DNA from 2 places in the Comamonas sp. Tr-654 genome. Region 2 is predicted to be linked to the other one. Evidence: predicted binding sites of a transcription regulator. Region 2 holds the regulator's gene; the other holds the start of a gene.
What was found. The regulator HrcA, encoded in region 2, represses chaperone genes, less so after heat shock. The targets are predictions, from matches to a motif close to TTAGCACTCNNNNNNNNNGAGTGCTAA.
Positions count from the first base shown of each region.

Region 1: the regulator HrcA is predicted to act here: its motif matches at 10,890-10,916, upstream of groES (co-chaperone GroES).

Region 1 is NZ_VWWQ01000003.1:599,435-615,615, forward strand. Features, by position in the region: gene metK (methionine adenosyltransferase) at 1-543, shown strand, start outside; gene F3J24_RS12460 (DUF1328 domain-containing protein) at 737-910, shown strand; gene F3J24_RS12465 (NUDIX domain-containing protein) at 983-1,666, opposite strand; gene F3J24_RS12470 (cysteine hydrolase) at 1,789-2,637, shown strand; gene pncB (nicotinate phosphoribosyltransferase) at 2,705-3,910, shown strand; gene F3J24_RS12480 (NAD+ synthase) at 3,927-5,630, shown strand; gene F3J24_RS12485 (bifunctional nicotinamide-nucleotide adenylyltransferase/Nudix hydroxylase) at 5,850-7,010, shown strand; gene F3J24_RS12490 (GNAT family N-acetyltransferase) at 7,077-7,565, shown strand; gene F3J24_RS12495 (H-NS family nucleoid-associated regulatory protein) at 7,760-8,098, shown strand; gene F3J24_RS12500 (chemotaxis protein CheW) at 8,055-10,739, opposite strand; gene groES (co-chaperone GroES) at 11,001-11,291, shown strand; gene groL (chaperonin GroEL) at 11,384-13,027, shown strand; gene F3J24_RS12515 (porin) at 13,191-14,360, opposite strand; gene F3J24_RS12520 (porin) at 14,590-15,639, opposite strand; gene coq7 (2-polyprenyl-3-methyl-6-methoxy-1,4-benzoquinone monooxygenase) at 15,969-16,181, shown strand, end outside.
Region 2 is NZ_VWWQ01000003.1:417,337-433,517, reverse strand. Features, by position in the region: gene F3J24_RS11630 (tetratricopeptide repeat protein) at 1-47, opposite strand, end outside; gene mutM (bifunctional DNA-formamidopyrimidine glycosylase/DNA-(apurinic or apyrimidinic site) lyase) at 98-937, shown strand; gene F3J24_RS11620 (dynamin family protein) at 1,204-3,201, shown strand; gene mutY (A/G-specific adenine glycosylase) at 3,206-4,273, shown strand; gene F3J24_RS11610 (hypothetical protein) at 4,337-4,618, opposite strand; gene creD (cell envelope integrity protein CreD) at 4,615-6,039, opposite strand; gene creC (two-component system sensor histidine kinase CreC) at 6,146-7,600, opposite strand; gene F3J24_RS11595 (winged helix-turn-helix domain-containing protein) at 7,606-8,289, opposite strand; gene rapZ (RNase adapter RapZ) at 8,319-9,242, opposite strand; gene recN (DNA repair protein RecN) at 9,247-11,004, opposite strand; gene F3J24_RS11580 (NAD kinase) at 11,007-11,906, opposite strand; gene hrcA (heat-inducible transcriptional repressor HrcA) at 11,936-12,943, shown strand; tRNA gene F3J24_RS11570 (tRNA-Ile) at 12,996-13,072, shown strand; tRNA gene F3J24_RS11565 (tRNA-Arg) at 13,190-13,266, shown strand; gene F3J24_RS11560 (CHASE2 domain-containing protein) at 13,347-15,713, opposite strand; gene F3J24_RS11555 (FecR domain-containing protein) at 15,830-16,181, opposite strand, start outside.

The sequences.
Region 1 (16,181 bases), 180 kb from region 2:
GAGATCATCAAGCCCGTGCTGCCCTCCGAGTGGCTGCTGGACACCAAGTACCTGATCAACCCCACCGGCCGCTTCGTCGTGGGCGGACCTCAGGGCGACTGCGGCCTGACCGGTCGCAAGATCATTGTGGACACCTACGGCGGTGCCTGCCCCCATGGCGGCGGTGCGTTCTCCGGCAAGGATCCAACCAAGGTGGACCGCTCGGCTGCCTATGCCGCCCGCTATGTGGCCAAGAACGTGGTGGCTGCCGGTCTGGCGCGCCAGTGCCAGGTGCAGGTTGCTTACGCCATCGGCGTGGCCCGCCCCATGAACATCACCGTGTACACCGAAGGCACAGGCGTGATTCCCGATGCGGAAATCGCCAAGCTGGTGGCCGCGCATTTCGACCTGCGCCCCAAGGGCATCATCCAGATGCTCGATCTGCTGCGCCCCATCTACAGCAAGACCGCCGCTTATGGTCACTTCGGCCGCGAAGAGCCCGAGTTCACCTGGGAACGCACCGACAAGGCGGCTTTGCTGCGCGCCGCTGCCGGTCTGAAGTGATTCGGATACCCGCGAAACGGGTCTGAGAATCCGAGGGCTTGAGCCCTCAAGCCTCGCCAGGAAGCCACCGCTACACATTGCGGTGGCTTTTTTGTTGTCGGATCAAGCCGACAAGGATTTCCCCCAAATGAGCACCGCAAGCCTGCGCCCGGCGACTTAGTCTTGAGGCATCGCTTCAGACAAAGGAGTTCCGATGCTCAAGTGGGCTATTATTTTTGCCATCGTTTCCCTGGTGGCCGGTGTTTTCGGCTTCACCGGCGTAGCTGCAGGCGCAGCCGGCATAGCCAAGATCCTGTTCTTCATTTTCATTGCCGTTGCCGTGATCTTCGTGGTTCTGGCCCTGCTGGGCATTGGCGCAGTCAGCTAGTCGACGCAGCCGGACCCGAAACACCAACCCGAATGCCTGCCTTGCGCAGGCATTTTTTCATGCGAAACGGCCTCAAAGCCCCCGGGTAGTCAGCGCCAGCGTCTGGCTGAAGCCGGGTTTAGCCCGGTAAAGCTGGGCAGGCCGGTGCGCCCCGCCACCCTGCATGGCCCCAGGCACGGCCTCCAGCCAGTCCATCTCGTCCATCTTGCGCCTGAAGCTGACCTTGTTCAGCGGCTCACCCAGAATGTTTTCATAGACCTGCTGCAGCTGCGGCAGCGTGAAGGTTTCGCCGCACAAATGCACGGGCAATGAGGAATACAAGCTTTTGCTGCGCACGCGCTCCAGGGCTGCATCCAGGATGGCACGGTGATCGAACGGCAGCTGCGGCAGGGCCGAGAACGGCACCACGCTGAGGTCGGCTCGATCAGGCGGCAGATTCTGCACGGGCAGCAGAGCGCAATAGGCGATTGCCACTGACCAGCCGCGCGGATCGCGCGCCGGGCCGCTGAAAGTAGCCAGTTGCTCAAGATAGGCACCTTCTATGCCCACCTTGGCTCTGAGCACGCGCGCCGCACTGGCCTTGGCGTCTGCATCCTCATCGGTATGAATGAAGCCGCCTGGCAAGGCCCACACCCCGGCAAAAGGCGCAGCCTGACGACGCAGCAGCACGGCATGAAGCTGCTGCTCCACCAGAGTCAGCAGCACCACATCCACACTGACCTGCACCGCTTCCCTGCGCTCATCGCTTTGATTCATTTCTTTACCAACTTCGTTTTTATTGGCTGATTATTTCATACGATCTTAAAAATACTTAGTTGCAAAAATATTTTAAGTATTCTAGACTGCAGACATTGCATCTCGCAGGAAAGCTGAACACCATGAGTCATCCACAAACCCAGCTGCTCATCATTGACCCGCAAAACGACTTCTGCGATCTGCCTGCCGACTGGTGCCCCCGTTCACCAGACACTCATCAGCAGATAGCACCCAGCCTTGCGGTGACGGGCGCTCATGCCGATATGCAGCGCCTGAGCAGCTGGATGGCAGCCCATGGAGACAAACTGGGCCAGATCACCATCACTCTGGACTCGCATCAAGCTTATGACATTGCCCATCCCGCCTTCTGGCAGCAGCGCGATGGCCGTTCCGTCCTTCCATTCACCCCGATCACGGCAGCGCAGGTCCGTGCCGGCGACTATGCACCGCGCAACGCTGCCGAACGGGAACGCACGCTGCAATACCTGGATCAGTTGGAGGCCCAAGGCAGCTACACCCTGATGGTCTGGCCGCTGCACTGCGAGATCGGCAGTTGGGGCCATGGCGTGCATGCCAGCGTGCTCGCGGCCTGCCGCCAGTGGCAGGAGCTGCAGCACCGTGCCACCCGCCATGTCTTCAAGGGCATGAATCCCTGGACCGAGCATTACAGCGCCATTCGTGCCGAGGTTCCCGACCCGCAGGATGGTGAGACCGGCCTGAACACCGCCCTGCTGGCCCAGTTACGCCAGAGCAGCACCCTGGTGATCGCGGGCGAGGCCAGCAGCCACTGCGTGCGCGCCACCACCGAGCACATCGTGGAGCACTGGGGCGGCAGCGATTACTCGCGCATCGTGCTGCTGACGGACTGCATGAGCCCGGTCGCCGGATTCGAGGCCGCGCATCAGGACTTCCTGCAACGCATGCGTGCAACCGGTGTACGCTGCGAAACCAGCGCCAGCTTTGGCTTATGAGACAAATCAGCCTATAGCGCCCATGGATAAAGCGCTAGCAGCTCATATTTTTGAAAAGAAGAACGGCATGAAGCCCATCATCACCAGCCTGCTGGACACCGACCTCTACAAATTCACGATGTGGCAGGCCATGCTGCACCGCCACCCCCAGACCGAGGCCGAGTACGAATTTGTCTGTCGCACGCCCACGGCCTTCCCGCTGGCCGAGCTGCTGCCCGAGGTGGAGCGAGAGCTGGACGCCCTGTGCAGTCTGCGCTTTGACCAGGGGGAGCTGGACTATCTGGCCGGCCTGCGCTTCATGAAGAGCGACTTCATCGACTTTCTGCGCATCTTCCAGTTCCAGCGTGCCTTCATCCGTGCCTGGGCCGAGGGCGACCGGCTGCATATCGTGGCCAAGGGCCCGCAAGTCCATGTGATGGGCTTCGAGATCTATGTGCTGGCCATAGTCAACGAGCTGTACTTCCGCCGCTTCGATGCCGAGGCGGCCCTGGTCGAGGGCCGCAAGCGCCTGCAGGTCAAGCTGGCCCAGCTCAAGCACCTGGCTGTCGAGGCCAAGCTGCACAACCCCTTCGAGCTGTTTGACTTCGGCGTGCGCCGCCGCTTCTCGGGAGCCTGGCAACGCGAGGTGGTACAGGCCTTTGCCCAGGAGACCGCACAGTGGTTCAAGGGCACCTCCAATGTGCTGCTGGCGCGCGATCTGAACCTGGTGCCCATCGGCACCATGGCCCATGAGTATCTACAGACCTATCAAGCCCTGGGCGTGCGTCTGCGCGACTTCCAGGTAGCTGCCCTTGAGGACTGGGTGCAGGAATACCGCGGCGATCTCGGTATCGCCCTGACCGATACCGTGGGCATGGACGCCTTTCTGGCCGACTTCGACATGTACTTCGCCAAGCTGTTCGACGGCCTGCGTCATGACTCAGGCGATCCGTTCGAATGGGGCGAGAAGGCCATTGCCCACTATGACCAGTTGCGCATTGCCCCGCAGAGCAAGCGTCTGGTGTTCTCGGACGGTCTGGATCTGGACACGGCCCTGGCGCTCTACCACCGCTTTGCCGATCGCATCCAATGTGGCTTCGGCATAGGCACGCGATTGACCAATGACATGGGACTGACCACGATCAATATCGTGATGAAGCTGACCCATGCCAACGGCCAGCCTGTGGCCAAGATTTCGGATTCGCCCGGCAAGACGCTGTGCAACGACGAGACCTATCTGGCCTATCTGCGCCAAGTCTTCAACATCCCTGAGCCTGCTGCCAAGGCCACCTGAATCTTCGGAGGCAACCATGCTGAAAGTCACCCTCGCCCAGCTCAACTACATGGTGGGCGACATCAGCGGCAATATCCGCCGCATGAGAGAGGCCGCAACCAGGGCCGCAGCCGAGCAGGCCGACCTGGTGGTGTTTTCGGAACTGTCACTGTGCGGCTACTACCCAGGCGACCTGCTGGACGAGCCCAGCTTTCTGCAAAGGCTGGATGCAGGTCTGCAGGAGCTGCTGCAGGCCACGCGCCAGTTTCCCGATCTGCACTGGGTCGTGGGCGCCCCCACTCGCCACGACGGCCCCGGCAAACCGCTGCACAACAGCCTGCTGGTGCTCAAGAACGGACAGATTCGCCTGCAGTACGACAAGCAACTGCTGCCCACCTACAACATCTTTGACGAGCGCCGCCACTTCGAGCCCGGAGCCGACACGGCCAAGGTGCTGCGCGTGGGCAATTGTCAGGTGGGCTTTCTGGTCTGCGAGGACGGCTGGAACGACCAGGGCGCCGACTACGCCACCAACCCCTTTGTACGCATGGGCGATGCGGCCCCTGATCTGGTCATCAGCATCAACGCCAGCCCCAGTCACCTGGGCAAGCGCGAGCAGCGTCACGAGGTCTTCACCCAGGCGGCGGCGCGCCACAAGCTGGCCATCCTCTATATCAACCAGATCGGCGGCCAGGATCAGATCGTGTTCGACGGCGCCTCGTTTGCCGTGGAGCCCGAGGCGGGCCTGGTGTTTGAAGCCAGACGCTTCGAGGAAGATATCTACACACTGGAGCTGAATGCACAAGGCCGATTTCAGGCCTGCGACGGCACGGCCTTGCCTGCCGTGCCGGCGCAAGGCCTGGCCACCATGGAGTTCTACCGCCAGCAGATCGTGCTGGGCCTGCGCGACTATGCGCGCCGCTGCGGTTTCCAGCAGGTAGTGGTCGGCAGCTCGGGCGGCATCGATTCGGCATTGACGCTGGCCCTGGCCGTCGACGCCCTGGGAGCGGATAACGTGGTCGGCATCACCATGCCGTCGAGCTACTCCTCGGCGGGCTCGGTCGACGACTCCGTGCTGCTGTGTCGCAATCTGGGCATCAGGCTTTACGAGCACCCCATCAAGGAACTGGTCACCACCTATGCACGCCAGTTCGAGGCCAGCTTTGGCGAACCGCTCAAGGGCCTGGCGCTGGAGAATCTGCAGGCCCGCGCACGTGGCACAACTCTGATGGAGTTCTCCAATGCCTTTGGCCATCTGCTGCTGACCACAGGCAACAAATCCGAAGTCTCGGTGGGCTACTGCACCCTGTATGGCGACACCAACGGCGGCCTGGGCCTGCTCGGCGATCTGTACAAGACCGAGGTCTTCGAGCTGTCACGCCATATCAACCGCCATGCGGGCCGCGAGTTGATCCCGCAGGCCGTCATCGACAAGCCGCCCTCGGCCGAACTGGCTCCCGGCCAGAAGGACGAGGACAGCCTGCCGCCTTATGCCGTGCTCGACGAGATTCTCAAATGGCATATCGAAGGCCAGCACCTGTCCAGCAAGGAATATGCGCAGGCTGCTGCCTTTGTGGACAGGCTGCGCACAGAAGCCGGCGGCCCCGAGACCATTGCCCGCGTGCAGAAGCTGGTGTTCCGCAGCGAATACAAGCGCCGCCAGGCTCCGCCCATGCTCAGAGTACGCCCACGGGCCTTTGGCACGGGCCGGCAGATGCCGATTGCGGCACACTACGAATAGCAATGCCCGGCATCTGCTTGAGACAAGCTGGCAACGCCTTGCAGCACCTTGGGTGCGGCCGAGCGCTTGGCGGCCTGTCTCGAATGCCGACTTTGGCCGTACCGGGCCTGATTAAACATTAAAAAGTGAGCTAATTCCGCTTGCCCAGTAAGCGCTTGGCACGCTTTTTATCCATATTTTGCCCTTGCGGGCGCCGATTTCTGTACGGGTTTCGCTCTCATGCCTCAAGCCAGTCCCAACACCTCCAGCAAGCGTGTCATCGCCGCCGCACCCGAGACTCTGCCCACCTCGGTGCCCCTGCATACCGCCGTGCTGATCGGCCGCTTCCAACCTCTGCACAACGGCCATATGGCTTTGCTGCATTCCGCACTGGAGCGTGCTCGCCAGGTCGTGGTGGTACTGGGCAGCGCCTGGCAGGCGCCCAATCCCAAAAACCCTTTCAGCTGGCAGGAGCGCGCGCAGATGCTGCGCAGTGCGCTATCGAAAGAGGATGCCGAGCGCGTACGCTGCGTTCCCGTGCGCGACTATTACAACGAGCCCCTGTGGGTGCATGCCGTGCGCGAAGCCGTGCAGGCCCATGTACCCGAAGGCGCGAGCGTGGCTCTGGTCGGACATTTCAAGGACTCCAGCAGCAGCTATCTGGCACGCTTTCCGGGCTGGGAGCTGATCAGCCTGCCGCGCCTGGGCCAGTTCGACGCCACGCCGCTGCGCGAAATCTTCTTCGGTGAAGGCGACGCCTCGCCCGAGACCATGGGTGCCGCCCTGGCCAGGCTTTCCTCCCAGATGCCAGAGAGCACGCTGGACTTTTTGCGCCGATGGGCCCAGACACCGCTGTATCTGCGCCTGCAAAAAGAATGGCATATGCTGCAGGACTACAAGCGTGCCTGGGCCAAGGCACCTTATGCACCGGTGTTCGTCACCGTGGATGCGCTGCTGCGCTGCCGTGCCAAGGGCCAGGACCAGGTGCTGCTGATCCAGCGCGGCCATGCTCCGGGCCAGGGCCTGTGGGCGCTGCCCGGCGGATTTCTGGAGCAGCGTGACAGCCTCTGGCAATCCTGCATGCGCGAGCTGCGTGAAGAAACCTGCTCCTCCATCAGCGAGGCCGATCTGCTGGCGGCCCTGCAGGCCGTTCAAGTCTTCGATCACCCGGACCGCAGCCTGCGCGGGCGTACCATCACCCATGTGCACTATCTGGATCTGGGCGTGCAGCCCAGTCTGCCCCCGGTACAGGGGGCGGACGACGCGGCCCTGGCACGCTGGGTGCCGGTTGCCGATCTGCCACTCATGGAAGCCGAGTTCTTCGAGGACCATTTCCAGATCCTGTGCCAGTTCCTACCTGTGACTCTGGCTCAGAGCGAGCCCGAGCGCCAGGTCGCCTGATATATCAAAACCATAGCAGAAAGCGCTTGACTATCAAGCGCTGGGTCCACTTTTTCCTGTTATTTAATGAGCCAGCTCCATATCCGCCCCGCCACCGAGCAGGACATCGACCTGATCCTGCACTTTGTGCGTGAACTCGCCATCTATGAAAAGGCCGAACATGAAGTCAAGGCCACGCCCGACCATGTGCGTCGCACGCTGTTCTGCGCCAACCCGGCCGTCTTCGGCCTGATCTGCGAGATTGACAGTCAGGCCGTGGGCTTTGCCGTGTACTTCTTCAACTATTCCACCTGGCAGGGCCAGCACGGCCTGTACCTGGAAGACCTGTACATCACGCCTGACGCACGCGGCCACGGCGCCGGCAAGGCCCTGCTCCAGCATCTGGCCCGAATTGCCCTGGAAAAGGACTGCGGCCGCTTTGAATGGAGCTGCCTGGACTGGAACACGCCCTCCATCAAGTTCTATGACAGCCTGGGCGCCCTGCCGCAGACCGAGTGGATCCGCTATCGCATGACCGGCTCGGCCCTGCAGGCTATGGCCGCCGGCGACAAATAGGACTGAGCTGCAGACCGGATCATCCAGAGTGATGTGTGCAGACCTTCAAAATGATGCGCCCCCCTTTTCAGTTTGAGTGTACGCAACATCAACAATGCGGCGCGTTCGCACTTGCGCCAAAATGAATGGTTTTGCAAAACAATAACAAAGGCGGCAATCAGTGCTGACCTTTCACACTATCTCTGGAATCCAGAATGCCAAGCTATCAAGAACTCATCGCTCAGAAAAGTGCACTGGACAAGCGCATCGAAGAAGCGCGCAGCACCGAAGCCAAGGAAGCCCTGGCCACCGTCAAGCAACTGATCGCAACCTTCGGCTTTACCTCTCAGCAGGTCTTCCCCTGGAAGCCTGAAGAAAAGAAAAAGGTCGAGGCCAGGTACTACGACCCCGAAAGCGGCGCGACCTGGACCGGCCGCGGCAAGCCTCCGAAGTGGATCGAAGGCAAGGACCGCAGCCAGTACGAAATCAAGACCACACCTACCGTGGACTTCAGCGCCCCTCGCGACGAAAAGAACCCGTTCCCGGTTCAATAAGCGGCCCGGCCCGCTCAGCCCCCAGCATCCTGCTCGTCGGCAGTGGCGCCTTGAGCATGCGCACCAGGGCCGTCACGTTCAGGCATTGGATGAGCAGATCTCCGTCATTGGCACGGATCAAGCAGTCCACCAGCTGATCTGCCGCACCCGCCATTGCAGGAGCCAGTCGCAACTGCCCGCTCTCGAAGCGCACCACGCCTTCGAGATCGCTGACCAGCACGCCCAGCTTGAGCCCCTGATGCTCCAGCACGATCACCTGGCTTTGCGCCGTCCTGGTCACGGGCTTGCCAAAGAGCAGTGCTCCCAGATCAAAGACCCAGACATAGCCGGCCACGACTCCCTGGCTGCGCCTCGCCAGCGTACCCACACAGTGCGGCAAGCGACCGGCTGAAACGGGGGCGATGGCCGAGGCACTCTGGGCCTCGAGCACGCAGGCCGCATCGACGGCAAGCACGCTGCGCCCCACAAAAAAAGTCGCCATCTCCATGCCCAATGCGCTGCCCTGACTGGGCGCCGCCAGGCCTTGCACCCTGGTATTGCGACGACCGACAGCCGCCAGCGCATCGTCCTGCACGGCACCAAAAGCCTGCACGGACAGCGCAAGCACCTCTTCGCGATAGCCGTCGCTGCGCTTGAACTCCCGGTAGCCGCTGCCCGCCGTTATCGCCACCACGCAGTACTGACCTTGGTACACCATGGCACGGGCCAAGCTCTGGCCTGGCGCCAAGGCCAGCATCTGCGGCGGCAGATCCACCCGCATGCCTGGCTGCAGCTGCACATCCGAGGAGGACATGACCATGCCCGATCGGTTCAGGTAAGCCACCTGTCTGCTGCTTGCGCCTCCTGCCTGCACGTCGGTCACGCCTTCCAGCATGGCCTTGAACTCACGCTGTGCATGAAACACCAGGCCAATCCCGCCCAGCACCATCCCGTCGGCGTTGCGTATGGCCGCGTGATAGACATAGGTCGGGCCATCATCCTCGTGCTGCACACAGGGCCGCCATGGAGACACGTGATAGGCCTGGGTCCCCGCCAGCGCCAGGACCTGGTGCAGGCTGTCCGCCTCTATATGGCTACCCAGCAGTTCCTGGCTCTCTGCCTGCCCTCTCTGGCTGACGGCCACAACTTTGCCGCGGGCGTCATAGACCATGATTTGCTGGTAGACCGTATAGAGATCGTGAATGGCGGTGAGCAACCCGCACACCTCGCTCACCAGATCCCCGGCCCTCTCCCCCAGGGCAAGGGCCTCGAGCAAATCGGACAGCTGCGGCGTCAAGGCCCACCAGCGGCAGTCGTTGGCGCGCTCGTAGAGATTACGATCCAGCAGATCCACCAGCAGACTCGTCAGCAGGCTGTTGTCCCGCAGTGCGGTATTGAGCACCGTGCCATAGAGCGCATCAATGGATTGAGAGAAGACCTCGTTGGTCCGCGCCCCCGTCTCGCCAATCTGCTCCAGAACGGCTTGCAGCCGCGTGTTGTCCATCTGCTTGCCTGCAGTCATCACTCTCCCGTTCCAGACCACACGGCGTATGGTGTCCGCCGCGCTGTGGATGGCGTGCAGAGGCGGGCAGAAACGGTGCGCATGTGTCAGCAGGCCCTGAGCCACCGCGGGATCCAGCCCATCCAGACCCGCTTGCAATTGAAGACCGAAGGCCAGCTCCAGCGGCGTCATGATCTGCGCTCGCCAGCCCTGAGGGCCCATATAGCCTTGATAGCCTGCCGATGCCGCAGACTGCACCAGATAGGTGCATCCTCCATGCACATGCAGCACGCTCGCACCATCACGGTGAGGCCGCACATTCGCGCCCACACCAATCCAGTGCAGATCGCTGCTGGCCAGCACCTGGCCCTGCTCATCCAGCAGCAGGGCGATGCTGGTCTGCGCTTCTGGTGCGCCACTGCCGTCGACCTGGTCGCGTCCGCTCCAGATGCCTTGCATCTCGCCTTCGAAGTCGAAGCACAGGCACAACACGCCCATGGCTTGCCTGTTGATGGGGTCCAGCATGCGATGCGCATAGATCAGACCGCAGTCATGGCCGGGCAGCAGGTCGGTTGCACCAAAGCTCTGCACAAAGCCTGGGCTTTGCAGCGCACGAGCAATCAACGCATCCCGGCATGGCTGATCTGTGGCCAGACTCCTCTTGCGCGCACTCGCTCGCACCTGGCCTTCTGCATCCAGCAGCAGAATGTCCGCATAGACCGTGTATTTGCTCCGGTAGGCTTGCAGACGCCGGGTGATGACTGCCTCATCGCCATCCAGTCCAGCCATGAAACTGCACAGCACGGCATCGGTCGCCAGAAACCCCACATCGGCCGTGCGCTCGTAGAGATTGCGCACCAGAGTATCGATCAGATGCTGTGCCTGACTGGACAGCCCTGCCGTCACTCCAGCCACCGCCTGCATGACCATGGAGCGCACCAGATCCTGCTCCAGCCGCTCGAAGCCGCCACGCGTGGCGGCCATCATGGGCAACAAGGCCTGCGCTTCCTGAGGGCAATTCATCTTGGCGGAGGACTCTATGAGCCGCCACATCAGATTCAGCTCCCTAAGCGAACTCTCGCAGCGCCCGACCTGGCGCATATGAGGAATGAAGACGTCTGTCTGCAGCAGATCCTGGGCGCGCTGCGCCGGGGCAGTCATGGTTTCTAGAGGCATGTTCTGGCAGAGCAAAAGCCAGGCCTATTTGTAAAAACACGTTACACATGGCTCAGAACAAACCCTGCTCCTTGACCAATTTGCCCTCTGATCGGCTGGGGGGAGGTCTTGAAAGCTCGGGAAATTGCCTTATTATTAGCACTCAATGGGGTTGAGTGCTAACAGCTTGACCCTAGATATTCCGAATGTCGGCCAGGATGGCTGGCAAGTCTTGTTTCAACTTTGTTGATGTATTTAGGAGTTGGTATGAACCTGCGTCCCCTGCACGATCGCGTGATCGTCAAGCGCCTCGAAAACGAAACCAAGACAGCCTCGGGCATCGTGCTCCCTGATGCTGCCACCGAGAAGCCTGACCAGGGCGAAGTGCTGGCTGTGGGTCCCGGCAAGCGCAATGACAAGGGCGAACTGATCGCCCTGAACGTGAAGGTCGGCGACCGCGTTCTGTTCGGCAAGTACTCTGGCCAAACCGTGAAGATCCACGGCGACGAGCTGCTGGTCATGAAGGAAGACGACCTGTTCGCAGTCGTCGAGAAGTAATCCTTCCCGAACACCTCCCCTATTCATAGCTGCCGGCGATTGATTGATAAGCGCTGGCAGGACATTTGAACCCCATTCTTTAGGAGCCAAAAATGGCAGCAAAAGACGTAGTTTTCGGCGGTGAAGCACGTGCACGCATGGTTGAAGGCGTGAACATCCTGGCTAACGCAGTCAAGGTTACCCTGGGCCCCAAGGGTCGCAATGTGGTGCTGGAGCGCTCCTTCGGCGCCCCCACCGTGACCAAGGACGGCGTGTCCGTGGCCAAGGAAATCGAACTCAAGGACAAGCTGCAGAACATGGGCGCCCAGCTCGTGAAGGAAGTGGCCTCCAAGACCAACGACATCGCCGGTGACGGCACGACCACCGCTACCGTGCTGGCCCAGGCCATCGTGCGCGAAGGCTCCAAGTACGTGGCTTCCGGCCTGAACCCCATGGATCTGAAGCGCGGCATCGACAAGGCTGTCGCCGCCCTGGTGGAAGAGCTGAAGAAGCAATCCAAGGCCACCACCACCTCCAAGGAAATCGCCCAAGTCGGCTCGATCTCCGCCAACTCCGACGAATCCGTGGGCAAGATCATTGCTGACGCAATGGACAAGGTCGGCAAGGAAGGCGTGATCACGGTTGAAGAAGGCAAGTCGCTGGACAACGAGCTCGACGTCGTCGAAGGCATGCAGTTCGACCGCGGCTACCTGTCGCCCTACTTCATCAACAACCCCGAAAAGCAAGCCGCTGTTCTGGACAACCCCTTCGTGCTGCTGTTCGACAAGAAGATCAGCAACATCCGCGACCTGCTGCCCACACTGGAAGCTGTGGCCAAGGCCGGCCGTCCTCTGCTGATCATTGCCGAAGACGTTGAAGGCGAAGCCCTGGCGACTCTGGTGGTCAACACCATCCGCGGCATCCTGAAGGTTGTGGCTGTGAAGGCACCTGGCTTCGGCGACCGCCGCAAGGCCATGCTGGAAGACATCGCCATCCTGACTGGCGGCAAGGTCATCGCTGAAGAAGTGGGCCTGTCGCTGGAAAAGGTGACCCTGGAAGACCTGGGCCAAGCTCAACGCGTCGAAATCGGCAAGGAAAACACCACCATCATCGACGGTGCTGGCCAAGCTGCTGAAATTGAAGCCCGCGTCAAGCAAATCCGCGCTCAGATCGAAGAAGCGACCAGCGACTATGACCGTGAAAAGCTGCAAGAGCGCGTGGCCAAGCTGGCCGGCGGTGTTGCCGTGATCAAGGTTGGCGCTGCCACCGAAGTCGAAATGAAGGAAAAGAAGGCCCGCGTGGAAGACGCCCTGCACGCCACCCGCGCTGCTGTGGAAGAAGGCATCGTGGCCGGCGGTGGCGTGGCCCTGCTGCGCGCCAAGCAAGCCGTTGGTGCCCTGGCTACCGGCAATGCCGAACAAGACGCCGGCATCAAGCTGGTGCTCAAGGCTATCGAAGCCCCTCTGCGCGAAATCGTGGCCAACGCCGGTGGCGAGCCTTCGGTGGTCGTGAACGCCGTGCTGAACGGCTCCGGCAACTACGGCTTCAACGCTGCCAACGACAGCTACGGCGACATGCTGGAAATGGGTATCCTGGATCCCACCAAGGTGACTCGCACTGCTCTGCAGAATGCCGCTTCCGTGGCTTCACTGCTGCTGACTACCGAGTGCATGATCGCAGAAGCCCCCAAGGCTGATGCAGCTCCTGCCATGCCCGACATGGGCGGCATGGGTGGCATGGGCGGCATGGGCATGTAATTGCTCTGCTGCTACCGGGTGGTATGCACCATCCGGTTTTGCACAAAAGGAAAAGGCCGCAGATGCGGCCTTTTCCTTTTGAGTCGCGCTTCACGAGCGGCTCTTCTCCGGACACAAAAAAGCCAGCCGATATCGGCTGGCTTTTTTTGTCCAAGGATTCGCCTCAGAAGCGATGACGCAGACCGATGGTGATGCCGGTACGCTTTTTCGCGCCATTGGCATCGAGCATCACGCCCGCACCGCCTTTGGTCTTGGTGTGGTCCACCGCGAAATAGGCATCGGTACGCTTGGAAAAGGCATAGTCGGCCACGGCAACGATAAAGTCTGCCTTGCCGTTGAAAGCGCCAGTCGCCGATCCCGATTGCTTGGCATGGTAGTAGTGCATGCCGGCATTGAGCTGCGGCGTGACTTGGTAGCCAAAGCCCACCTTGAACATCTCACGCTTGTTGGCAAAATTGCCAGGGGCATTGCCCGCGATAAAGCCACCATTGGACGAACCTGTCCAATATGCATTGAGCAAGCCGGCATCAAAAGCAGCACCTGCGCCCGCAGCCGCCAGACTATCCTTGACCTTGTTCTGGCCGTAGCCAGCCATCAGATAAAGAGGCCCGGTGCGATAGGAGCCGCCCAATGTCCAGGCATCCACATCGGTGCCAGCTGGCAAGGTCGAGCGCTGGAAAGCACCGCCCACAGAAATGCCGTTGGCAGAATAGCGCAGATAGCCGCCTGCAGTCTTCAATGCCAGGCCGCCTGGAGTCATATCCACTCCAGCCCCTTTCTTCGCAAAGGTATTGCTCTCGTCAAACGAGTACTGCAAGCCCGCACGAACAGGGCCGAACTCGGCCACGTACTTCAGCATATTGTTTGCGCGCGCGCCCAGAGACATGCCGATTTCAGGCTTGTAGGCATCCATATAAGGGGAATATGGGAACGATGCGTAGGTAGAGGTGACCAGATCGAACAAGACGTTGTACTGGCGACCCATGGTCAGCTGGCCAAAGCTGGTGCTGCGCAAGCCCACCCAGGACTGGGCGAAATAAGGCTGTGCGGTGCTGGGAGTGCCAGAATCCGTCCAGAAACGATTTTCCAGATTGGCAATCGCCGACAGGCCACCGCCCAAGTCTTCCTTGATATTGATACCCCAGCGGCTTTCGGACATGCCGCCGCCAATCATTTTGGTCAGACCGCTTTTATTCGCTCCCTCATTATTCGTATGGCGAATTGCCGCATCCACAATGCCATATAGCTGAACGCTGCTTTGTGCATATGCCAGAGTTCCCATGGTTCCCAGCACAGCCAAGGCCAATGTTTTTTTCACAAATGAAGCTGCCATTGTGTTGCCTCTCTCTTAATTCAATTCGCAAACAGTTGGTGGAAAATTCATTCTAGAAATGCTTTCCTCAACCGCGCGAGCATTGGCACAAGCGCAACACAGGCCTTTCCCTCTGGGGGCAAACCTCTCAGCAATCACCCTTTAAGGTCTAACCCGGAAAAACAAAAAAGGCCTGTCTTTCGACAGGCCTTTGGCTTTTAAACAGTTACTGGCTTACACCAGCAATTGATTAGAAAGCGTGGCGGATACCAACTTGCACGCCGGTTTGGTTCTTGCCCAGACCAACAGAAGTGTTCACGTCCTTGGCTTGCAGAGCCAGGCCGGAGTTCTTGTTGTTCTTCAGGTAAGCCACGGTACCGTACAGAGCAGTGCGCTTGGACAGGTTGTGTACATAACCCAGAGACAGTTGGTGAGCCTTGGTGTTGTCGCCCTTTTGGTCGTAGAAAGCGTACTGAGCCTTCACTTCACCCACGCCACCCACGGGAGCCGAGACACCCAGAGCGTAGTTGTTGAACTTTTCGCTGGAACCAGCGTTGGGCTTGTACTTGATCTGTTGAGCCTGACCCACAACCTTGGCCACGCCGAAGTTGTAGGAAGCGCCGATGGACATTTCGTCGCGGTCACCCAGATTGCCGTAGCTCAGAGTGCCGTAAGCAGCAGTCACGCTCAGGGGGCCATTGTCATAGCCAACGTTACCACCGATGTAACGACCACCCTTGCCACCCAGAGTAGCTTGGTTAGCCTTTTCGTCGAAAGCGTAGCTGATGTTGCCGGTGAAGCCGCTGAAATTGGGCGAAGAGTAGGACAGCATGTTGTCCTTACGGATCGTGTTGCCGTCAGCCAGACCGGAAGCAGCCCAGTCCTTGTAGCCCATGAATTGGCCGATACCGGTAGCGCCGAACAGGTCATACTTCAGACCAGCACGGAAAGTGGGGGTGGTTTCACGACCCAGGCGAACTTCACCGAAGTTGCCGGACAGACGCACTGTGGATTCGCGCTTGAAGTCAAAGCCCGAAGCATTGCCGTTGTCACCGAAGATTTCGCCTTCCAGCCAGAAGCCAGCCTTCAGACCGCCACCCAGGTCTTCAGTACCGCGCAGGCCCAGACGGCTGGTTGCGTTGCCGCTGGTGCCAACACCGTACTTGCTGTCGCCAGCAGCGTTGATGTTGTTCACGTAAGACACGCCAGTGTCAACGATACCGAACAGAGTCACGGAAGATTGAGCCATTGCGGCGCCGGAAGCGGCCAGCACTGCCAGGGCGATCAGAGATTTTTTCATTACGAGTTACTCCAAGGTTTAGAAGGGCGCCGGTTCTATGGGAGAGAGACTTGAGCCTCGAGCTCCACCGGTTTCCCGCGCCAACCTCCTGGTGGGGAAGTTGGGTCTATTGCACCAGACCCCCGAGCCCAGCGCAAAGGAATTCACCCAAAACTGCTCGATTCGGCGCGTTTTCGTTGCACCACCGCAACAAACTCCGGACCGTACTAGCGGGCACACCCTTAGGGGTTTCAGCCTAGCATTGCCCCAACGCAAGTTGCGGATGAATCACTCTGGTGTACCTTATGTGCATTGACGCCACACGGGCGCCGCACTGAGCTCTTTTCACCATGGACAAGTTTCTGACCGCTGCCGATGCAGCTCTTCGCACTCTCTTTGCCGACCCGGTTGCCTCCGAACGTTCGCCCGCTACAGGAATTGCCGAAGCCGATTTAAGCGATGAGCAGCGACGGCTCTCTGCAGCCTTGATGCGCGTCAATCATGTGGGCGAGGTCTGTGCCCAGGCCCTGTACAACGCCCAGGCCATGGTCACCAAGGACATG
Region 2 (16,181 bases):
ACAACGGCAGCCACGGCGAGTCCCTGAAAACGTAGAGGATGAACCATCGGCCCATAATAATCCAAGCTTGTTGAACACTTGGCGAAGAAGAGATTGCATGCCTGAGTTACCCGAAGTCGAGGTCACGCGCCGCTCTTTTGCAGACCGTATTGCGGGCGCGCAGATTGAAGCCGCCACCTTGGGAAAGCCCCTGCGCTGGCCACTGGGTCTGCAGCCGCAGGCGCTTACCGGCAGAGTGGTGCTGGGGGTGCGCAGACGCGGCAAGTATCTGCTGCTGGACCTGAGCGAAGGCCTGCTGCTCATGCACCTGGGCATGTCGGGCAGTCTGCGCTTCGCGGGCCGCGACGAGGCGCCGCTTGGCGATGGCGGGCCGCATGATCACTTTGATCTGCAGACATCGCGCGGATTGCTGCGCCTACATGATCCGCGCCGCTTCGGTGCCGTGGTCTATGTTCCGGGCGAGAGCGATGCTCTGGCGCGCAAGCTGCTTGACCATCTGGGCATGGAGCCCTTGAGCGAGGGGTTCACGCTGGCGGCCTTCAAGGCCGGGCTGGCCGCCAGCCGTTCGCCCATCAAGCAGCTGCTACTCAGCGGCAGCGTGGTTGTGGGTGTAGGCAATATCTATGCCTCCGAGGTGCTGTTTCTATCGCGTATTCACCCGGCAACCCCGGCGCGCGATGTGGGCGTGCGCAAGGTCAGGGCTTTGTATGAGGCCATTCGCGCCGTGCTGGCCCTGGCGGTGGAAAAAGGCGGCACCACCTTGCGCGACTTTTCCGCTGCCAATGGCATGGAAGGGCATTTTCAGCTGCAGGCCCAGGTCTATGGCCGCGATGGCCTGCCTTGCACGCATTGCGGCGCAGCCATACGGCTCATGCGCCAGGGGCAGCGCAGTACCTATTACTGCGCCAGCTGTCAGAAAGTCGCGAAAACTCTCTGAATTTGATAGCAAATACCTTAGTTTGAGTATGCGTTTCGACCAGTTTTGACGTCACAATTCCAGGCTGGGTCTGATATGCCTTGGGGCTGTTGTCAATGTGGCGGGGCGGGCGCTGTTCCGTGCCGCCGAGCGCAGATACTTCACAGTGATAAATATCAGGCCGGACTCTGGAAGAGCCGTAGATGCCGTCAAGGGGCAATGCTATATATTGATCAGGCGGCCAGCCTTGTCTGGCCTGCCGACTCAGACAAACAAGAGGGGTAGATGTGTCAGCTTCATTCAACGAGCAGTTCGGTCAGTATGGTGCGTGGCGACGAGGCTTTGCCACCCAGCTGCAGGAGTTGCGTGAATGGTTGATTGCCCAGGATCTGCTGGACGCCTCGGTGCAGGAGCGCTTGCAGAGGCTGGAAGAGCAGATGCGCTCGGACAAGGTCATGGTGGCCTTTGTGGCCGAGTTCTCGCGTGGCAAGTCCGAGTTGATCAATGCCGTCTTCTTCGCACATTACGGCCGCCGGCTGATGCCGGCCAGTGCCGGTCGCACCACCATGTGTCCGGCGGAGCTGGGCTGGGAGCCCGAGCTGCCGCCCTGCCTGCGTCTGCTGCCCATCGATACCAGAGAGTCGCCGGAGAGCCTGGGCCAGTGGCGCATGCGCGCCGATGCCTGGGTGCAGCACCCGCTGGATACCGCCAATGCGCAGCAGATTGCAGACACCCTGGCCAAGGTGGCCGAGGTGCGCAAGGTCTCCATCGACCAGGCCAGGGCCTGGGGCTTCTGGCATGACGACGAGACTGCCGACAACCCCATGGTCGATGCCGATGGCTGGGTCGAAGTGCCCATGTGGCGCCATGCCCTGATCAATATGCCTCACCCTTTGCTCAAGCAGGGGCTGGTGATTCTCGACACCCCCGGGCTGAATGCCGTGGGAGCCGAACCGGAGCTGACGGTCAATCTGATACCCCAGGCGCATGCCGTGGTCTTTGTACTGGGGGCCGATACCGGCGTGACCAAGTCCGATCTGGCCATCTGGCGCGATCATGTGCTGCCGGCAGGAGCAGGCAAGGTTGGGGAAGACGAAGCGCTGGCTGCGTCGCGTCTGGTGGTGCTCAACAAGGTGGACACGCTGTGGGACAGCCTGAGCTCCGGTGCCCAGGTGCAGGCTCAGCTGCGCCGTCAGCAGCAGGACTCGGCCCAGTTGCTGGGGGTGGCGCTGGAGCGCGTGCTGCCCGTCTCGGCCCAGAAGGGGTTGGTGGCCAAGGTGGGACACAACGACAGCCTGCTTCAGGCCAGCGGCCTGCCCGCCTTCGAGGACCTGCTGGCCAACGGCATCATGGGGCAGCGCCAGAAAGTGCTGCAGACCGCCATGCGCACCAATGTGCAGCAGCTGCAATCGCAGGTGGAGCGCGTCATCAATATGCGCCGCGGCGATCTCGATGATCAGTTGGCCGAGCTTTGTGGTCTGCGCGGCAAGAATGCGACGGTGATCGCCAGCATGCGGTCCCGCATCGAGGCCGAACACAAGGAGTTCGACCAGAGCGCCAGCCGCATCCAGGCCATGCGCAACATCCATATGCGCATGCTCAAGGATCTCTTCCAGCTGCTGAGTTCGACCACGTTGAAGGCCGAGCTGTCGGAGCTCAAAGAGACCCTGGATCAGCGCGGGCTCAAACTGGGCCTGCGCAATGTCTATGAGCAGACCTTCGGACGCCTGCATGCCGTGGCTGCCAGGGTGCAGGTCCAGGCCGATGAAATCCAGACCATGATGAGTGCCTCGTTCAAGGAGCTCAATGCGGAGTTCGGCTTCTCCCTGCAAACGCCGCCGCAGCTGGTGCTGTCCGAGTTCAGGGACGACTTGCGCGGCATCGAGGGCAGCTACACCCAGTACCTGGGGTTGAGCAGCGCTCTCAAGCTCAGCAGCGCCGATTTTTCGCAGCGCCTGATCAAGGCGCTGGCGCTGCGTCTGCGCACGGTGTTCGAAGCGGCATCGAACGATGTGGAAATGTGGAGCAAATCACTGACTGCGCCGGTCGATGCACAATTGCGCGAACGTAAACGCAGTTACACGCGCCGCCTGGAAGCGGTGGACCGCATCAGCGGCGCTGCCACGGAGCTGGAGGAGCGCATTGCCGACATGGAGAATGCGCAGACCCGCCTCGCAGCGTTGCAGACACAGCTGACCAGCGCATCGGCGCAGTTGCTGGATCCGCTCGGCGGCGGGCGACCGCCAGTCGCTTCCATGCCGCTGGACATCAACCTGGTAGCCTGAAATCTTGACTCTCCCTTCGATTGCCACCGCCGTGGTGCAGTGGCAGGCCAGTCATGGCCGCAATCATCTGCCCTGGCAGCAGACCCGTGATCCTTACCGCGTCTGGCTGTCCGAAATCATGCTGCAGCAGACCCAGGTCAGCACGGTGCTGGGCTACTACCAGCGTTTTCTGGATGCCTTTCCCGATGTGGCCAGCCTGGCTGCCGCCCCTCAGGATGCCGTGCTGGCGCTGTGGAGCGGCCTGGGCTATTACAGCCGTGCGCGCAATCTGCACAAATGCGCACAGACCGTGATGCAGCAATGGGGCGGGGCCTTTCCGAAAACGGCCGAAGAGCTGGCGACCCTGCCAGGCATTGGCCGTTCCACGGCCGGTGCCATTTCATCATTCTGCTTTTCAGAGCGGGTGCCGATTCTGGATGCCAACGTGCGCCGTGTTCTCACGCGGGTGCTGGCGTTTGATGCGGATCTGGCACAGTCCAGAAATGAAAAGCAGCTGTGGGAATATGCCCAGCAACTGTGCCCCACCGAGAATCTGCACGAAGCCATGCCGCGCTACACCCAGGGGATGATGGATCTGGGCGCCAGCGTCTGCACATCGCGCAAGCCCACTTGCCTGGTGTGCCCCTTGCATTCCGAATGCCGGGCGGCCCGCGCCGGCAACCCGGAGAACTATCCTGTGCGCACACGCAAGATCAAGCGCAGCTCCGAGTCCTGGTGGCTGTTGCTGGCGGTGGATACGCAGCGCCGCGTATGGCTGCAAAAGCGTCCGCAAGCCGGTATCTGGGCCGGGCTTTACAGCCCGCCGGTCTTTGAAGACTATGCGGCACTGCAAAGCTATGCGCAGGCCGCCTGGTCTCGGGACGGGACCCGGAGCTGGCAGGATCTTCCAGGCTTTCTGCATGTACTGACCCACAAGGATCTGCACCTGCATCCGGTTCTGGTGCCCGTCGATCAGGCGCATACCGCCCTGGCGTCAGAGGCCGATGAATCCTGCTGGGCGGATGCAGCGGCCTGGGCCGAGCTGGGTCTGCCGGCCCCGATCCGCAAGCTGCTCGACGCCGAGCTGGCCTGAGCGCCTGCCGCATGAATGAAAAAAGGTGACGGCCGGCGTCACCTTTTTTCATGGCTGCAGATTTCAGAAGCGCAGTCTGGGCATCAGCATGGAGCAGCGCAGCCCCATCAAGGCCAGCCACAGGGCCCTGGCCTGCGGGTTGTTGCGCTGCGCCTGCAATTGCCGGCCGGCGGCTACCACCTGCTGGCGCAGGACTTGCTGCGCCCTGCGGTCGCCTTGACTCTGTGCGCTCAGCCAGAGTTGCTGGTATTGCTGCACGCTGACCTGGCAAGGCTCGCCGAGTAGATGGCGCGACGAAACGTTCAGCAAGGCCTGAGCCTGCGGGGTGTGTCGTGACTGGCTCATGCGATCTCCTCCTGCTTCGAAGACTTGTTCGGCACTTCGCTCTCGCTGCGTCCAAAGGCGTACCAGTCCACATGGCGGGTGCAGATCATGACCAGGGCCAGCACGCCGAACAGGGCGATGGAGCCGACGACCAGAGCGGTCTGTTCCAGCTGCAGCAGCACATACAGCAGGCCGTACAGGGCCGAGATGGCAATCGCGAACGGCAGGCCGCGTTTGATGCTGCCCAGAATATGGCTGGCATAGAAAGCCAGCAGAGCCACGCAGGAGCTGGCCGCAATCGCATAGGCCGTGGCAAAGCCCAGGTGTTCGGACAGGCTGATGAGCAACAGGAAGAAGCTGCACAAGGCTGAGCCGACCAGCAGGTACTGCACGGGGTGAACGCGCAGCTTTTTCATGACTTCGAACAGGCCGACCGCGACAAAGGTCAGGATCACAAAAAGAATGCCGTACTTGGTGGCGCGCTCGCTCAGCGAGTAGACATTGACCGGGTTGACGAACTCCGTGTCCATGGTTTCGAGGCAGGGGCCGCTGTCGTCATGGCCACGGGCTGCAGAGGCGGCGTAGGTTTCCGAGCTGCCCCAGTAGCCGGGGCTGCAAAGACGTTGCTGGCGGGTGAAGGCCGTGCTGGCAGAGGTGGCCAGCGAGGACAGCTCCCAGCTGGCGGTAAAGCCGCTGTCCGTCACTTCGCGTCGGCTGGGTAGAAAGCTGCCGCCAAACGAGGGATGAGGCCAGTCGGCAGTCAGCGTGACCTTGCTTTCCGTGGCGATGGGGCTGAAGGCGAGCTGCTCCGTGCCCAGCAACTGCAGCTTGATGTCCAGGTTCAGGGCTTCGCCCTTTTTCAGCAGGCTGGCGTCAATCTCTGCCTGAATGCCTTTGCCGTAGCGCTCCAGTGGCGTGCCGGATTCGACCGCCAGATCCTGGCCGTTGGCCTGCAGCGTCGCGCTGCGGATGCCGCGCGGGTCGCTGAGCGCAAATGCCACAAGGACCTTCTTGCAGCGCACCACGGCGTTGGGCTCGCTGGGCTTGGGCAGCTCCGCATACTGCGCGGCATTGGCAAAACCGGCCGATATCTGGTCGTGCAGCACATAGGTGTTGATGTGATGCAGGCCGCGCGAGCGCTCCTCCATCTTGGCATTGGCGTCGTGGTTGAGCGTGTCGGGCAGCAGCATGCGCTGGAATTCCCGTGTGCTGTATTCCACTTTTTTGCCATTGGTCGTGCTGGTGGTTTCCGTGCAGTTCTGCACCAGGGCCGGGCCGATCAGCGTCTGCGTGCCGGCCAGGCTGGAGACCACGCTTTGCACGGCGTAGTCGCGGTTGCGGATGCGGTCTTTGACCACATCCTGAATCATGGACAGACCGGCCATGAGCAAGGCCAGAACGATCAGCAGTGAGACTGTCTTGAACAGCAGTCGGTTTTTCATGCGTGCTCCTGAATGAGGGATTTCAGGACCAGTGTCGGCAGCGACTGTGTGGACGCAATGAAGTCTGTGAAGCGGGTGTGAAGTCCTGCCCGAAAGCTCTGGCCGCCTAGCTTTCGGGTGCGAAATCCAGCGTCACGGCAAGGCCGGGGTGACGATTGTGGACCTGCATGCTGCCGCCATGTAGATGCATGATGCGGGTGACGATGGACAGGCCCAGCCCGGTGCCGCTGCGCTCTCCGTTGGGTCTGGGCGTCGTGAAGAAGCGCTCGCCCAGGCGGGCCAGCAAGGGCTCGGCCACGCCTGGGCCCTGATCGCTGACGGTGATGCGATGCGGGGCCAGCTCGAGCTCGATCACGCTGTTCTCTGTAGAGAAATCCAGGGCGTTCTGCAGCAGATTGCTGATGGCCAGAATGACCAGGCCTGCCTCCCAGGGGCCGCTGCTGTCCACGCCGCTCAGGCGCATGGCCATGCCGCGTTGCTCGGCGTGGCTTTGCAGCGAGTTCATGGCTTGCCGGGCACATTCCATCAGGCTGCAGCCATGGCTGGTGTCCAGTTGCTGACGCTGTTCGAGACGGCTGAGCTGGAGCAACTGGTCGATCAGGTTCTGCAGGCGCAGGCTCTGGTCCACCACCTGTCTGGCGAACATGGCCCGGTCCTGGGGCGGCAGCTCTTCCTGCAGCAACTCGCCCGCGCCGCGTATGGCGGCCACCGGGCTTTTGAGTTCGTGGGTCAGGGCGCGTACATAGCCCTCGATATAGTCGCGCCCTTCCAGGCGCTTGCGCATATTGTCCATGGCTTGGGCCAGCTCGCCCAGCTCGCCGGGCATGTCGGGTATGGCCGCAGGAGCCGAGGTCTGTGCGGGGTGGGCAGACTCGTTGAGCGTGGGGGCCTGTACATGCTGCGCATAGTTGCGCAGCCGGCGCACGTGAAGCACAAACCACCAAGTCACGGCACAGCCCACGGCGGCGGACAGCAGCACAAACAGCAGGCCGCCGCGCAGAATTTTCTGCTCCGCGCTGTCGACGATTTTCTGTACCGAGCTGGAGGGCTTGGAGGCGGTCAGCACCCCGGCAATCTGGCCGTCCACCATGATGGGCGCCGAGACATACATGACGCTGCTGGATTCGTCCTCCTTGACGGCGCGCGTGGTGCGCGCGCCATACTCGCCGCGCAACGTCAGATAGACATCACGCCAGCGCGAGTAGTCGGCGCCCTGGTCCTTGCCCTGAGAGTCGAACAGCACCATGCCCCGGGCGTCGGTGACGGTGATGCGCAGATCCAGCGTGGTCTTGCGTGTGTCCCAGATCCAGGCCTGTATCGGCTTTTGCGTGTAGCCCTGCAGTTGGGTGGCAAAGGAGCTGTCCGCGCCTGCTTGCAGCAGGCCTTTTTCCATGTCGGCACTGGCCAGGGTGGCCAGTGCATAGGCGGTCTCCACCAGCGTGTCCTCGGTCACCTTGCGCACGCTGGGCTTGATCTCCACCATGAAGACGCGCAGCACAAAAAAGGCGGCCAGGCCGTTGATCAGGAAGAAGGCAAAGAAGAGACGCAGGCCCAGACGCATACCGGCTATCCGGGCTGGTTCAGGCTGTAGCCCAGACCGCGGTGGGTGACGATGAGCTCCTGATCGGGCAAGCGCTCGCGCAGTTTGGCGCGCAGGGTCTTGATATGGGTGTCCACCGTGCGGTCCGTGCTCTCGCTGTCCAGGCCCCAGATTTGCTCCAGCAAGGCGTCGCGGCTCAGTATGCGGCCCGCTGCGTTGACCAGGCTCTGCAGCAGCTGATACTCGCGCCTGGTCAGATCCAGCGCCTTGCTGTGGATCAGAGCCCGTTGGCCTTGCTCATCTATTTGAAGAGCCTTCGCAAGCTGGGCGGGCGCTGCAGGCTGAAATTGCCTGGAGCGGCGCAGCAGGGCGCGGGTGCGCGCCAGCAGTTCGCGCGGGCTGAAGGGCTTGGTCAGATAGTCGTCCGCGCCCAGTTCCAGGCCCAGAACCTTGTCCATCTCCTCGCCTCTGGCGCTGAGCACCAGTACCGGAACAATCGAGCCGGCAGAGCGTAGCTCGCGGCACCAGTCCAGGCCGTTGCCGTCGGGCAGGCCAACGTCCATGAGAAGCACGTCAAACGCTGTCCTGCTCCATTGCTGGCGCGCATCGGCGATCAGCAGGCTGTGGGTGACGGCAATGCCCTCGCGCTCCAGTGCGTAGCAAACCGTTCGTGCAATGGCCGGGTCGTCTTCGAGCAGCAGCACATGCATGGCTGGCGTCTGAGGGCTGAGCATGCGGGTCAGCTGATCGGGTGGACGGCTTCCGGGGCCAGGAACTGTTGAGAGACCTGGATGAACTTGTCGCGGAAATCCAGTGAGCGGTGGCGGCGCACGGTGGGCCACTGCTTCTCGAAGTGCCGGGCAAGAGCTTCGACGAGAAAGACCGAGCGATGCTGCCCGCCCGTGCAGCCTATGCCCACGGTGACGTAACTGCGATGGTCTCTGGCCAGCAGCGGCAGCCAGCGTTCGAGGAACTGCTGTATGTCCAGCTGCATCTGCTGCACCTCGGGCAGGGCGCCCAGATAGTCGGAAACCGGCTTGTCCAGGCCCGTCAAGGCACGCAGTTCCTTGTCGTAGAAGGGGTTGGGCAGCATGCGCACGTCAAATACATAGTCCGAGTCGATGGGCATGCTGTGCTTGAATCCAAAGGACTGGAACATCAGCGTCATCTGTCCTGCCGGTGCTTCGATGATCTGCTTGATATAGCTTTGCAGCTGCGCCGACTTGAGGTCACCGGTGTCGATGACGATGGAGCGGTCGCGCAGCAGGCCCAGCAGCTCCCGCTCCTTTTCGATATCGAGCTCCAGTGCCTGGCGCTCGTTGGTCAGGGAGCCGGGGGACAGGGGGTGACGCCTGCGGGTTTCCGAAAAGCGCCTGATCAGCGTGCTGCTGTCGGCGTCGAGAAAAATCATGCGCGGCATCAGCCCCTGCTTTTTCAGGCGATGCAACTGATCGGGCAGCTGGGGCAGGCCCTTGGCGCTGCGTGCATCCATGGCAATGGCCACTTTCTCGTCCTGATGGTTGAGCTTGAGCTCCACAAAGGACTGCAGCAATTCCGGGGGCAGGTTGTCGACGCAGTAGTAGCCAGCATCTTCCAGCGCGTGCAGCGCAACGGATTTGCCCGATCCGGACATGCCGCTGATCAGAACAATCTCCATGGACATGATTTCAAACTCCTCTGACTTTGCCGCTCTTGCGGGCTGCCGTGCTGGCCTTGGCACTTCGGGCCGGGGTGGCCGATGAACGCAGGGCGCTGTTGGCGGCCTGCTTTGCAGGTAATCTTGCCATGGCCAGCATTTCTCTGGCATGGGCCATGGTTGCTTCGGACAGGTGCTCGCCGCCCAGCATGCGGGCCATTTCCATCTCGCGTTCTTCGCCCGCCAGCGGGTCCACGCTGCTGATGGTGGTGTTGGACTTGGGGCGCTTGGTCACCCGGTAATGCTGGTCTGCGTAGGCAGCGACCTGGGGCAGGTGGGTGACGGCCAGCACCTGGCGCGACCCGCCCAGAGAGTGCATGAGGCGGCCCACGGTTTCGGCCACGGCTCCGCCCACGCCGGAGTCCACCTCGTCAAAGATCAAGGTTCCGGCCTGGCCCAGCTCGCTGGTGGTTACGGCAATGGCCAGCGAGATGCGCGACAGCTCGCCGCCTGATGCCACCTTGGCCACGGGTTTGGGCGTGGCGCCGGTATGGCCGGCCACGAGAAAGGTGATCCCGTCCGTGCCGGCAGGGCTGGCGGCTTCGGCATGCTCCAGCTGCACTTCGAAACGGCCCCCCTTCATGCCCAGGCTTTGCATGGACTGGGTGATGGCGCGTGACAGGCGTGGAGCAGCCAGGGTGCGCTGCTGCGAAATTTTGCGCGCCTCGGCCTGATATTTGAGCTGGGCAGCCTGCTCTCTGGCGCGTAGACCCTCGACATCGACGGCGGCATCCAGTTGGTGCAGCTCCTGCTTCCAGCCTTCGAGCAGAGCGGGTAACTCTTCGGGCGTGCGCTTGTAGCGGCGAGCCAACTGCATCCACAGCGACAGGCGTTCGTCGAGATCGGCCAGCAGCTCGGGGTCCAGATCGGCGCGGCGCAGATAGGCTTGCAGCGAGTGGCGGGCATCGTGCAACTGGGCCACACAGGAGCCGAGCACGTCGGCAATGCTCTGAAACTCGGGCTCCAGATGCTCCTGGTCCTGCAGCAGGTGGTGGGCTCTGCCCAATGGGGTGGCCGCTCCTGCATCGTCATCTTCCAGCAGCTGGAGGCATGACTGGGCCGAGTCCATCAAGGTCTGCGCGTGCGACAGGCGCGTGTGCTGGGCGTTGAGCTCATCCCATTCTTCGGCGCGCGGCGACAGCTTGTCCAGCTCGGATATCTGCCATTGCAGTCGCTCGCGTTCGCGCTGCAGATTGTCCTGGGCCGAGAGAGCCTGCTCCAGAGCCTGATGGCTCTGGCGCCAGTCTTGCCACAGCGACTTGAGCTGGGCGGTTTCAATACCGCCGTAGGTATCCAGCATGGCGCGTGCCGCGTCCGGCCGGGTCAAGCTTTGCCAAGCATGCTGGCCATGAATGTCGATCAGCTGATCGCCCAGGTGGCGCAGCTGTGTGGCCGTGGCGGGCGAGCCATTGATCCAGGCGCGGCTGCGGCCCAGGCTGTCTATGACGCGGCGCAGCAGCAAATCCTGCTCCTGCGCAAACCCCGACTCTTCCAGCCATTCGTGAATGTGGGGGGGGCAGTCGAACTCGGCGCAGATATCGGCCTGGGGGCAGCCTTCGCGTACCACCTGCGCATCGGCGCGTGCGCCCAGCACCAACTGCAGGGCGTCGAGCATGATGGATTTACCGGCGCCGGTTTCGCCGGTCAGCACCGTGAAGCCGGTCTGCCAGTCCAGGTCGAGTGACTGGACAATCACAAAGTCCCGCAGGACGATGCGCTTCAAGGCCATGGTCAGACGCCTCCCTCGTTCCAGCCCAGCTTTTTGCGCAGGGTGTCGAAGTAGTTCCAGCCCTTGGGGTGCAGAAAGTGCACGCTGTGATCGGCGCGGGTCACCAGGATGCGGTCGCCATGCTGCAGTGATTTCAGGGACTGCATGTCAAAGTTCGCGCTGGCATCGCCACGGCCGCCCACCACCTCGATAGTCACCTCCTGTGCGTCCGAGAGCACGATGGGGCGGTTGGAGAGGTTGTGCGGCGCGATGGGCACCATCACCCAGGCTGGAATCGAGGGGTGCAGCATGGGGCCGCCGGCCGAGAGCGCATAGGCAGTGGAGCCCGTGGGGGTGGCCACGATCAATCCGTCGGCGCGCTGGTTGGAGACAAAGCTGCCGCCGACCTCGATGCGCAACTCCACCATGCCCGAGGTTGAGCCACGGTTGACCACCACGTCATTCATGGCCTGGGCTTCAAACACGCACTGGCCGTCGCGCATGACACGAGCATTCATCAGCGTGCGTTCGTCTTCCTCGTACTCGCCCTGGAGGATGGGCGTGATGGAGGCTTCAAATTCATCCAGAGCAATGTCGGTGACAAACCCGAGGCGGCCCTGGTTGATGCCAACCAGCGGTGTGCCATAGCGCGCCAGATGGCGGCACACGCCCAGCATGGTGCCGTCACCGCCCACTACCAGGCCGAGGTCGCAATGCTTGCCCAGGCCATCCACGTCCATGCTCGGGTAATCGGGCAGGCCCGCATAGATGGCTGACTGGGTATCCAGAATCACCTCACAACCCATGCTGCGCACATAACCGGCAATCCGTTGCAGTGCTTCGCTGGCCGCATCGGAGGGAACCCCTGCTGCCGGTGTGTGGTACTTGCCGATCAGGGCAATATGGTGGAACGTGGATGTCATCTGGGAAATTACATCATTAAAATGAAATCATGCTCGACGAACGTGCCAAGTTATTGCTCAAAGCGCTGATCGAGCGTTACATCGCTGACGGTCAACCAGTCGGCTCGCGCACTCTTTCACGTGCATCCGGGCTTGAATTGTCGCCTGCCACCATACGCAACGTGATGGCCGACCTGGAAGAGATGGGCCTGATCATCAGCCCTCACACATCGGCAGGCCGCGTGCCGACAGCCAGGGGATACCGCCTGTTTGTCGACACCATGCTGACAGTGGATCGCTCCGATCTTGTAACGCCCGGCCTGATGCCCGAACAGCCGCAGAAGGTGATCGCCAATGCGGCCAACCTGCTGTCCAACCTCTCCCAGTTCGTGGGCGTGGTCATGGTGCCGCGTCGCAGCTCCGTCTTCAAGCATATCGAGTTCGTGCGCCTGTCGGAGCGGCGCTTTCTGGTCATCATCGTCTCGCCCGAAGGCGATGTGCAAAACCGCGTGATCTTCACGGATGTGGATTACGAGTCCTCGCAACTGATAGAAGCCTCGAATTTCCTCAATCACCATTACGCCGGTTTGACAATGGAGGAGGTGCGTGCGCGGCTGCAAACCGAGGTGGAGCAATTGCGGGGCCAGGTTGCCAGCCTCATGCAGGCGGCGGTGAATGTCGGCGCCGAAGTCATGAGCCACCATGATCGTGAGGATGTGGTGATCGCCGGCGAACGCAATCTGCTGTCGGTGAGTGATTTTTCCAGCGACATGGGCAATCTGCGCCGTGCTTTCGACCTGTTCGAGCAGAAAACGCAGATTCTCAGGCTGCTGGACTTCTCCAATCAGGCCGATGGCGTGCGCATCTATATCGGTGGCGAGAGCCAGACCGTACCGTTTGAAGATCTCTCCGTAGTGAGCGCCCCCTATGAACTTGACGGCAAGGTGGTAGGCACTCTGGGGGTGATCGGCCCTACGCGTATGCACTACGACAAGATGATCCAGATTGTCGATATCACATCCAAACTGGTGAGCAATGCTCTGAGTCACAAGCGTTAGGCCCTACAATGGCGAAGTTTTTCTGGTGGCAGCCACGGCTGTTGTCAGTGTTGGGGCGTTAGCTCAGTTGGTTAGAGCAGAGGACTCATAATCCTTTGGTCGTCGGTTCAAGTCCGCCACGCCCTACCAAGCTGCACGAAAGCCTGCTGTCTTCATCGATGGCAGGCTTTTTCTTTGGCCAAACGCGGAAAATTTGCCAGATTTGATCTGGCGGCTGTTTCTGCTCTGCTAGAATACAACCCTGTTGCGGCTGTAGCTCAGCTGGATAGAGTACTTGGCTACGAACCAAGGGGTCGTGGGTTCGATTCCTGCCAGCCGCACCACAAAACGTCAAGCCTCAGAACTGCAAAGTTCTGAGGCTTTTTCGTTTCCGGATCTGGGGTTGCCCGGTTTTCAGATGCCCTCAGGCCTTGGGGATCAGCAGGCTGAAGGTGCTGCCCTGGCCAGGCTGGCTGCTGATCTGCAGACTGCCGCCATGGCGCTGTGCCACGGTGCGTGTGAAGGCCAAGCCCAGGCCTACGCCGTCCATGCGCTGGTGCTGCTGCAGACGTTCAAAGGGCTGGCTGAGTCTGGCTAGTGACTCCTCATCCATGCCGGGGCCGTGATCGCGCACGGCAATGCCCCAGTAGCTGCCCTGCTCGACGATACGGATATCGATCACCGCGCCGGTATCCGCATCCTGCGGCTTGCCGTACTTGATGGCGTTGGTCAGCAAGTTGATGACCGCGCGGTGCAGCAGACCGGGGTCGCCGTGCACGCAGGCTTCGGTATCCGGCAGCTCGAACGCCAGTTGCATGTTCTGCTGGCTGGCCTGGGTCCAGCAGTCCGAGACGGCCTGATCCGCCAGCAGGCCCAGGTCCACAATCTCGCTGCGGTATTGCTGCCGCTGGGCTCTGGCCAGATGCACAAAGTCGTCAGCCAGTTGCAGGGACGACTGGGCGTAGCCCTCTATGCGGGCGAAGAGGGCCTCCTCCGACTCGATGCGCTTGCCCGTGCGCTGCATCTCCAGCAAGGTGATGATGGAGCCAATGGGTGCGCGGATATCGTGGGAGATGAACTGCATGGCCTGGTCGCGCTGGGCCTGTGCGCTGCGCAGGTCGCTGATATCGACCAGGGTGATGAGCCAGCCCGAGGTGGGCGGTGCCTCGAAGGTCTGGCTCAGCAGCATCAGGTGGCGACCCTGTGAGTCGCGCCCCTCGCTTTGACGCGGCAGCGTGGCATTTTGCATGGCGCTGCGGGTCAGAAGGGGGGCGTTGGCGTTGGGCGCTCTGGCAGCGTGTTCCTCGTCACTGGCGGCGTGGCGGAGTTCAGCCAGCAGCAAGATCAGGTCGTCGCCTTGCTGCAGGTTGCGGCCCAGGCTTTCGACATAGTGGTGGGCTGCGGTATTGGCCAGCAGCACCAGTCCGTTGCGGCCGCAGACAAAGGTGGCGGATGGCAGCTGGCGCAGGCTTTCGCTCACGAAGTGATGCAGGGAGCGCAGCTGGCGCGAGGCCTGCTCCACGGCCGAGATGCGCTGATCCAGGGCATCTCCCTTGAGTGCACTGTGGCTGGCAGTCGGCAGCCCCTGGTCCTGCAGATCGCGCAGCTCCAGCGCCAGAAAGCGTGTTGCGGCGCGCAGGCGCAGCCAGCTCCACAGCGGGTAGGCAAGCGCCAGGCTCAGCAGCGCTGCGGCGGGCTCTGTCTGGATATGGCCCCAGCGCGGTGCCAGGCCGGCAATCAGCAGACTGAGCAAGGCCAGCAGGATGCTGGAAATCAGCCCGCCAGAAGGGCCGAACCAGGCAAGGGCCAGAAGGCCCAGCATCACGGGCAGCAGATTGAGGCTGCGGTTGAGCAGGGCAGACGCCGGCTCCAGATGTGTGCCCTGCAATATGCCGTTGAGCACATGGCCCAGCATTTCCACATTGGAGATCAGGCGTGCATTCAGGCCGTTGGGCGCCGTGAACTTTTCGCCGAGGCCGGCAGCGGTCGCTCCGATGAGCACATATTTGCCGCGAAAAGCAGCGGCAGGAATATTGCCGCGCAGCACGTCGATATAGGAGTAGGTGGTGAATGGCGAGCCAGTGCTTTTCTGACGGTCCTGCGCTGCTTTGGCAAAGGCGATGAAGCGGGGCTGCAGCTTTTGCCAGGAGTCGGTGGCCGCCAAGCCGGCTGGCGGCTGGGCCGGTGGCGGGCAGGGGCGGCCGGTTTGGCCCACGCAATGCAGGCTCTGTGCCATATGCCACCAGGGCTGGGACGATGTGCCTTCCTGTGCGTAAAAGCGCCGCACCACCCCGTCGGCATCCATCGGCATCTGGGTGTGGCCCAGTGCGGCTGCTTCGCCGGCAAGACCCTTGAGCGGAGCGGTGGCACCGTTTTGCGCGGCGCGTGTGACGGGCAACACCACATTGCCGCTTTTTTTCAGTGCTTGCTGCAGCAGCAGGTCGTCGCCAGGGTAGTCCAGGTCCTCCTCGCTGAAGACCACATCCATGCCGATGGCGCGAGGCTGGCCCTGCGCGATGCGATCCAGCAAGGCCGCGTGCAGCGCGCGGCGCCAGGGCCAGCGGCCTATGCTGTCGATGCTGTCATCGTCGATGGCCACGATGACGACTTCGGGCGAGGCCGGACGCTGGTGCAGCCAGACCGAGGTGTCCTGAAGAATGCCGTTGATGCGTGGCAGCTGGCCTGGGCCGCTGAGCCACCAGGTCAGGCCGAGCAGGAAGGCGCTGAGCAGCAGCCAGCTCAGGCGCAGATTCTGCAAGCGGCTTTTGCGCGGGCTGGGAGCTTCAACCATGTGGATGGCCCGGGTTGATGCTCATAAAACCGTAGCTTCTAGCGCATGCCAAACATGAATTTAAGGTATGAATCCTATGTAATTTCATGAAATTCAAGCGCTGGCAGCTATTGTTTTTACTGGCGCATCAGACGCAGGCCATCGCCGGAAGTCAGTGTCTGTCCTTCGGACGAGGTCACCCAGTTGCCGGTCTGGAACTGGCGCGCGGCAGAGAGGTTGCTGCGCAGACCGTTGGCATCCTCGACCTGCATCTGCAGATAGTAGGTGCCGGCGGCCAGCTCCTGCGTGCTCCACTGCGGCTGGGTCACCCAGGTATCGACCAGGGGCGCGGCAAAACTGGTGTCGCTAGCCACCACGATGCGGTAGCGTTGGCCCTCTTCGCCAGCCCAGTGAATATGGCTGCTGCCCTCGCCGGGCGCGCCGCCGATCTGCAGCTCGGGCGATTGTGGTGCCAGGGCCAGTTTCATC